2 regions of the Thermoanaerobacter sp. RKWS2 genome follow, and region 2 is predicted to be linked to the other one. Evidence: a T-box and tRNA genes for the amino acid it is inferred to sense, from the RefSeq annotation. Region 2 holds a T-box; the other holds one or more tRNA genes.
What was found. A T-box is a leader RNA that pairs with one kind of tRNA and senses whether it is charged. The one in region 2 lies ahead of ileS (isoleucine--tRNA ligase), so its partner is inferred to be a tRNA-Ile.
Positions count from the first base shown of each region.

Region 1 (4,214 bases), 140 kb from region 2:
AATATGTATGCTCATCTGAATCTCTCCTTCTATAATAGTTTTGCCCATATATAATATTAGCAAAAAACAGCTTTTAAATCAAACAAAAATTTATGGACCAAACAATTTTTTAATTTTGTATAAATAAAAAATAAAAAATACCACAAAATCATGGTATTTTAAATGCATGTGAGCAAGTCTATAAGCCGAGTTCTGTCGAGGATGGCCATCTATCTAGGGGGTCAGTTGCCTGACACCTCTAGCGGCATAACCCGAGGGAAACGGCGGGCCACCTACTCCCTCCTATTCGCCTTGCTCCAGGTGGGGTTTGCAGAGCAGACCAGTCGCCTGGTCCCTGGTGAGCTCTTACCTCACCTTTCCACCCTTACCTGGCACTAAACAAGTTGAGTGCCAGGCGGTATATCTCTGTTGCACTTTCCTTGGAGTCGCCTCCACCGGGTGTTACCCGGCACCCTGCCCTGTGGAGCTCGGACTTTCCTCGTGCGAAATCGCACGCGGCCATCCGACTTACTCACATGCGTTATTTCATATATATTTTTCTAATATCAGTCGAGTATATATTATCATATATATCTGTTTTTGTCAACCTAATTATAGATACATAAAAGGATCTTTTTGACTTTCACTAATTAATACTTCTATTTCGTGTCCCTGTTTCTGAGTTTCATCGATTATATATTCTGCAATAAACCTGACTGCAATATTCTCCGTAGCAAAATGTCCAGCATCAATTAAAGCCAATCCGAGGTGTTGGGCTTCTACTGCATCGTGATAGCCAATATCTGCTGTTATTAAAACATCCGCTCCTTTAGAAACAGCTTTGTGAATAAGACTTGCACCGCTTCCACCACATACAGCCACTTTTCTGATCTTTTTATTTAGGTCTCCTACCACTCTTAAATTATTAATTTTAAGTTTTGCTTTTACTTGTAAAGCTAATTCTTGCAAAGTAGTTTCTGAAATAATTCCAATTCTTCCAAGCCCATATTCTTCTTTAACATTTTCCAAAGAATAAATATCATAAGCAACCTCTTCATAGGGATGAACATTCAGCATTGCAGTTACCACTTTTTCTAAATATCTCTGAGGTACTATAGTTTCTATCTTTACTTCTTCTGTTTTTTCTAGTTTCCCTGTTTCACCAATGAATGGGTTTGTTCCTTCTAAAGGTCTATAAGTTCCAATGCCTCGCGCCTGAAAAGTAGCATCACTATAATTCCCAACAAAACCAGCGCCTGCACTGCACATAGCATTTCTTACCACTTCTTCATATCCTTGTGGCACATAAACTGCAATTTTTTTATATCCTTCGGAATAAGTGACATCCAAAACTTCCCTATCGTATATTCCTAAGACATTACACAAAATATCATTCACCCCATTTGGAGCTATATCAAAAGAGGTATGGGCTGCATAAAGCGAGATATCATTTTTAATAAGTTGTATTAACAATGAGCCCACTGGATTATCAGCTCTGACATTTTTTATTGGCTTAAAAATTAACGGATGATGAGTTACAATCATATCTACTTTTTTGTCAACCGCTTCTTTAATTACTTCAGAAGTAGCATCCAAAGCTACTAAAACTTTTGAGATATCTTTAGAACCATCTCCTATTAATAATCCCACGTTATCCCACTCTTCAGCAAATTTACGCGGTGCAAGTTTATCCATTATGGAAGCTATTACTTGGCATTTCAAGCCCATTTATCAACACCTCGAATTTCTTTACTTTTTCCTCTAATTGCTTACGCTTTTCATTGGTTTCAGGAAGTTTATTTATGATTTTCTTCATTTTGTCGATTTTATACTGCAAAAATTCTTTTAACAGTGGATGTTTTTTTTGTATGAGTTTTTCCCCTACTTGATAATATATGTCATTTTTGACTTTTTGTCTACCATGTTCTGCTACTATTATTTCATAATATTTTTGATTTTCCTTCACTAATTCCTCATCACAAATTTTATATCCATTTTCTATTAAGTATTTCCTCAAATATGTTGAATCTCTCATAGGTTGAAGTATAAATTTCTTAATAGTTTTTGCAGTATCTTTTCCTTCCTCTAATATTTTTGTAATCAAAATTCCTCCCATACCTGCAATGACAACTACGTCTACTTCCCCTGGAGATAAAACATTAAGACCATTCCCTAACCTTGTGTCTATCAAAGATTGCAAATTTCGCTTCTGAACTTCTTTTACAGCTTTATTTAAGGAACCTTTATTTAAATCTGAAGCAACGACATAGGTAGCTATTTTGTTTTCAATAAGGTAAACAGGAATAAAACCATGGTCAGTACCTATGTCTGCAACTTTTGACCCATGAGGAATATATTCAGCAATTTTCCCTAATCGCTCTGTAAGTTTCATGTAATCCTCCTAAAAGTATAAAAAAATAAAAAAGCATTTAAAGCTAAATGCTTTTTTATCAAAATGGTGGGCCTTCAGGGATTTGAACCCCGGACCAATCGGTTATGAGCCGACCGCTCTGCCAGCTGAGCTAAAGGCCCAAAAAGTGGCTCCTCAGGTAGGATTCGAACCTACAACCTACCGGTTAACAGCCGGTTGCTCTACCCTTGAGCTACTGAGGAATACAATAATAATTATACAGATTTTTGCCCCATTGTCAAGAAGCTTATTTAATCAAGGAAATCTTTTAATTTTTTGCTTCTGCTGGGATGCCTCAATTTTCTTAATGCTTTTGCCTCAATTTGTCTTATGCGTTCTCTTGTAACATTAAACTCTTTTCCTACTTCCTCTAAAGTTCTTGCTCGGCCGTCATCAAGGCCAAATCTAAGTCTTAGTACTTTCTCTTCCCTTGGCGTTAGAGTATCAAGAACATCCATCAATTGTTCTTTTAGCATTGTAAAAGCAGCAGCTTCTGCTGGAGCTGGTGCATCTTCATCGGGTATAAAATCTCCTAAGTGGCTGTCTTCCTCTTCCCCAATAGGAGTTTCTAAAGATACAGGTTCTTGCGCTATTTTCATTATCTCTCTTACTTTTTCTTCTGGCATACCCATCTCTTTTGCCAACTCTTCAGGGGTAGGTTCGCGACCTAATTCCTGCAGCAATTGCCTTTGAACTCTTATCAATTTGTTGATAGTTTCTACCATGTGTACAGGGATTCTTATGGTTCTTGCTTGGTCTGCAATAGCTCTTGTGATAGCCTGTCTTATCCACCATGTGGCATAAGTACTGAATTTGTAGCCTTTTCTATAGTCAAATTTTTCAACTGCTTTGAGTAACCCTAAATTTCCCTCTTGTATCAAATCTAAGAAAAGCATTCCTCTTCCTACGTATCTTTTTGCTATGCTTACAACCAATCTTAAATTGGCTTCTATAAGTCTTTTTTTAGCTTCTTCGTCTCCTTGTTCGATTCTTTTTGCCAATTCAATCTCTTCTTCAGGAGTGAGAAGAGGAATCTTGCCTATCTCCTTCAAATACATTCTCACAGGGTCATCTATACTGATTCCTTCAGGAAGAGAAAGGTCTAAGTCTAAATCTTCTTCAGTTATTTCTTCCTGACGAGGTTCTTCCCCAACAATTTCAATTCCCATGTCTTCAAAAGCATCATATACCTTCTCAATTTGGTCAGGATTTAAATCAATATCTTCTAAAGAATCCATTATCTCATTGTAGGTGAGCATCCCAGTTTTTTTCCTTTATTGATAAGTTCTGTAATGGCTTCTTTAGACAATTCTTCGTTGTTCATAGGTTTCCCCTCCCTATGGGTTTCTTTCTTTTTAGCCATTTTTTATCTTTAGCATCTCCTTTTCACAATTTTGTAATTCTATTAAAAGTTGCCTTTCTTTATCTATATCCCCCAACATATGAGCTTCATTGATGGCTCTTTTAATCTTTTCTCTTTTAACTGCCAAACTGTTAATGAGAATCTTGTTTATAATATCATCAATAGCTTGTTCAGTAATATTTTCACTCTCGTAAAAAGCTTTAATAATATCGTTAAAATCAGATATGAGATTTTCGTCTTGTAATAAATAAACAATATCATTTATTTGAGTTTTTTTCCCATCCTCCAACCTTGACATTATTTCTTCAAAAATTGGCTTTAATTTAACATTCTCCAGCATATCGGCAGTAATTGTTTCTTTCACCCTTTTGTAAAGATTATTATCATACAGTAGCAATGCAATTAAGTACTTTTCTGGTGATATTTTACTACTGCTACTGTATATATTATGCCTTATCTTGC
Region 1 covers NZ_CP110888.1:1,826,802-1,831,015, forward strand. The annotation lists gene deoD (purine-nucleoside phosphorylase) at 1-15, opposite strand, end outside; RNA gene rnpB (RNase P RNA component class A) at 166-514, opposite strand; gene OEI98_RS09730 (Nif3-like dinuclear metal center hexameric protein) at 592-1,707, opposite strand; gene OEI98_RS09735 (tRNA (adenine(22)-N(1))-methyltransferase) at 1,667-2,371, opposite strand; tRNA gene OEI98_RS09740 (tRNA-Ile) at 2,436-2,511, opposite strand; tRNA gene OEI98_RS09745 (tRNA-Asn) at 2,518-2,592, opposite strand; partial or broken gene rpoD (RNA polymerase sigma factor RpoD) at 2,641-3,713, opposite strand; partial or broken gene dnaG (DNA primase) at 3,745-4,214, opposite strand, start outside.
Region 1: it encodes a tRNA-Ile, which carries the amino acid that the T-box ahead of ileS (isoleucine--tRNA ligase) is inferred to sense. The anticodon was not compared.

Region 2 (4,214 bases):
GCAATTTTAACAGCATTGGATTATTTTTTTGAAGTTATAAATTGGCTTATATTGATAAGGGTTATTTTATCTTTGCTAAGAATGGAGAATATGTCAAATCCACTTTCTCGTTTTGTGATCGTAACGACAGAACCAATACTTGAGCCTTTTAGGACATTACAATTTAGGTCTTCTATTGGAAGAAATTTAATGATAGATTTTTCGCCGGTTTTGGCGATTTTGGTGATTCAGTATTTAGTTCGTCCTTTAGCTTTTAAATTAGTATTATTACTGATGAGGTATATATGATGGACAAAGAATTTACTGTATCCCGATTTGAAGACATAATTAAAGGCGTTTTAAAATCTAAAAGAGTAAAATATACAGACTTTTTAAGCCTCTCTGAACAAAAAATTTTTGAAAAAACTATATTAAAGTATCGACAGCAAGATATAAACTATAATCTAGATGGAGGATATCCTTTAGCAGAAAGAAAGATAGCAATTATTTACCCCGATTTTTTACAGCCGGAAGATACCCCTATTTGCGCTGTAAGAATTGAAGGCAATTTTTCTAAGCTATCTCATAGAGATGTGTTGGGTTCACTTTTAGGGTTAGGGATAAAAAGACAAAAAATAGGCGATATAATTGTAAAAGAGGATAAATGTGACATATTGTTACATAAAGATGTGGAAAGTTATGTACTTATGAACCTTTTTAAAGTCGGGAAAGAGAAGGTAAGAGTTAATTCAATTGACTTGAAAGATGTGATAGAACCTGAAATAAAATATAAGGACATTTTTTCTACCGTAGCCTCACTACGGGTTGACAGTGTGGCAGCTGCAGGTTTTGGTATATCAAGGACGAAGGCTTCAGAACTTATAAAGTCCGGTCTTCTTCAAATAAATTGGGAGTATACAGAGGACCCTTCTTCAGAAGTAAAAGAGGGAGATGTAATTTCTTTACGTGGTTTTGGAAGAATTAGATTAGAAGAAGTGGGAGGTAATACAAAAAAAGGTCGCGTTTCTGTACATATTCTAAGGTTTATATAATGTTACAAAAGAAAAGGAGGTAATATTATGCTGACGCCTATGGATATACATAATAAAGAATTTAGGCGGTCTTTTAGGGGTTATAATGAAGAGGAAGTGGACGAGTTTTTGGATAAAATTATGGAAGACTATGAGATGTTATACAAAGAAAATGCGGAGTTAAAAGATAGAATTAATATAATGAATGAAAAACTTCAAAGCTACATAAATATGGAGAACACTTTAAACAATACTTTGATTGTTGCTCAAAATACTGCAGAGGAATTGAAAAGAAATGCAGAAAAAGAAGCACAACTTATCATACAAAATGCACAACAAAATGCAGAAAAAATATTAGAGAAGGCAAATCAAGAAGTTGTAAGAATAAGAATGGAGTTAGAAAGATATCGCAAGCAATTAAATGTTTTTAAAGCGAAATTTAAATCTCTTTTAGAAGCCCAGTTGGAATCAATACTTTCAATAGATGAGAAAGAATTGATTCCAGATGAGGATGAGGAGAAGGATGCAGAATAGATTAGGGGTTGTTGGAATATTAATTAAAAATAGAGAAAATGTGGCAGATAGGGTAAATCACATATTGAGTGAGTACGGCCACATTATTGTAGGGAGAATGGGTATACCCTATAAAGATAGGGGAGTATCGGTTATCGCTTTAATAGTTGATGGTACAACGGATGAAATAGGGGCTCTTACTGGTAAACTTGGAAGTCTTCCTGGGGTAAAAGTGAAATCTGCTCTGACTGCATGAGATATGCATACTATTGACGAAAAACTTGTGGTATTATATAATTGTGTAAAAAAATATTGTTAAAAGCTATGATGAGGACGAGTAAGTAGAAGCGACTTCCAGAGAGTTGGCGGTAGGTGCGAGCCAATAAGTTCGTTTCTACTGAAAATCACCTCGGAGCTGCAGGCTGAAATAGGAGTAAGCTGTGCCGGGTTTCCCGTTATCTTAAATGAGAGATTAAGACAAAGTTTTTCTTTGTCTTAATAAGTAGGTGGTACCGCGAACTTCTCGTCCCTGACGAGAAGTTTTATTTTTAGTTTGAAAGATAATATTTGAAGAGGAGGTAATGTTCAGTGGATTACAACAAGACACTTAATTTGCCGAGGACAGATTTTCCTATGAAGGCTAATTTGCCAACACGAGAGCCAGAGATATTAAAAAGATGGGAAGAAATGGATATTTATCATAAAACATTGGAAAAAAATAAAGGCAAGGAAAAATATATTTTACACGATGGGCCGCCTTATGCTAATGGAGATATACACATTGGAACTGCTATGAATAAGGTATTAAAAGACATTATAGTGAAATACAAAACAATGAGGGGTTATGATGCTCCTTATGTGCCAGGATGGGATACACACGGTCTTCCTATTGAACAGCAAGCTATAAAAACTTTAGGTATAAAAAGGCATGAAGTAAGTCCTACAGAATTTAGAAAAGTGTGTAGGGATTTTGCTTTTTCTCAGATTGAAAAGCAAAAAGCTCAATTCAAAAGATTGGGAGTAAGGGGAGATTGGGATAATCCTTATCTTACCTTGAATCCGGAGTATGAAGCTAAACAGATAGAAGTATTTGGTGAAATGGCTAAGAAAGGCTATATCTATAAAGGTCTAAAGCCTGTATATTGGTGCCCCAGCTGTGAGACTGCTTTGGCAGAAGCAGAAATTGAATACTTTGATGAAACCTCTGATTCTATTTATGTAAAATTTAGAGTTAAAGATGATTTAGGGAAATTCAAGGGAATTGTTGAGAATCTTAATAATGTGTATTTTGTAATATGGACAACTACTACATGGACTATTCCGGCTAACCTTGCAATTGCTTTAAATCCAGAGTTTGATTATGCGCTTGCAAAGTTTGGAGACGAAGTATATATAATGGCAAAAGATATGTTAGATACTGTAAAGAAAGAAGCTAACCTTTCAGATTATGAAATAGTTGCTGTATTTAAAGGAAAAGATTTGGAGGGCATGAAGGCTACCCATCCTTTATATGACAGAGATTCTTTAATAATCTTGGGTGAGCATGTAACTTTAGAAGCTGGTACTGGATGTGTTCATACTGCTCCCGGCCATGGGGAAGAAGACTTTTTAGTTGGGCAAGAGTATGGTCTTGATGTTTTAAATCCAATAGATGATAAGGGATATTTTACAGATAAAGCGCCAGGATATGCTGGGCTGTATTATGAAGAGGCTAACAAGGTCATAAAGGAAGACTTGAAAAAAGCTAATGCATTAGTGGCAGAAACCCGTATTACCCACTCATATCCTCACTGTTGGAGATGTAAAAGTCCAATAATATTTAGGGCGACAGAACAGTGGTTTGCTTCTGTGGAAGGATTTAGAGAAGAGGCACTAAAAGCTATTAAAGAAGTTAATTGGTATCCTTCATGGGGCGAAGAGCGCATAACTAACATGGTAAGAGATAGACGAGACTGGTGTATTTCAAGGCAAAGGGTATGGGGTGTGCCAATTCCTATATTCTACTGTGAAAAGTGTGGGAAACCGCTTATAAATGATGATACAATAAATGCAGTTAAAGAGATCTTCAGGCAAAAGGGTTCAGATGCATGGTTTGAAATGTCAGCTGAAGAGATATTGCCAAAAGGGATTACTTGCGAATGCGGTTCTACAAAGTTTAGGAAAGAGACAGATATAATGGATGTGTGGTTTGATTCAGGCTCCAGCCATGCAGCTGTGTTGCAAACTCATCCTGACCTAAAGTGGCCTGCAGAGCTTTATTTAGAAGGTTCAGACCAACACAGAGGATGGTTCCAGTCTTCCCTTTTGACATCTGTGGCAACACGTGGAAAAGCACCTTATAGAAACGTATTGACCCACGGGTTTGTTGTAGACGGTGAAGGAAGGAAAATGTCAAAATCTTTAGGGAATGGTATTGACCCAGCTGATGTAATTAAAGAATATGGAGCAGATATTTTGAGGCTTTGGACTGTTTCTGCTGATTTTACTTCAGATATGAGAATTTCACAAGAGATTTTAAAACAGATGACAGAAGCGTACAGAAAAATACGTAACACTAGTAAGTTCTTGTTAAGCAATCTTTATGACTTTGACCCTGATAAGGATATGCTCCCTTACGAAGAGCTTTTAGAGATAGATAAATGGGCTTTATATAGGCTTAACAGAGTAGTTGAAGAGCTTACAGAGGCTTTT
Region 2 covers NZ_CP110888.1:1,688,903-1,693,116, reverse strand. The annotation lists gene OEI98_RS08965 (YggT family protein) at 1-288, shown strand, start outside; gene OEI98_RS08960 (RNA-binding protein) at 285-1,031, shown strand; gene OEI98_RS08955 (DivIVA domain-containing protein) at 1,059-1,544, shown strand; gene OEI98_RS08950 (TM1266 family iron-only hydrogenase system putative regulator) at 1,534-1,779, shown strand; T-box leader at 1,839-2,057, shown strand; gene ileS (isoleucine--tRNA ligase) at 2,112-4,214, shown strand, end outside.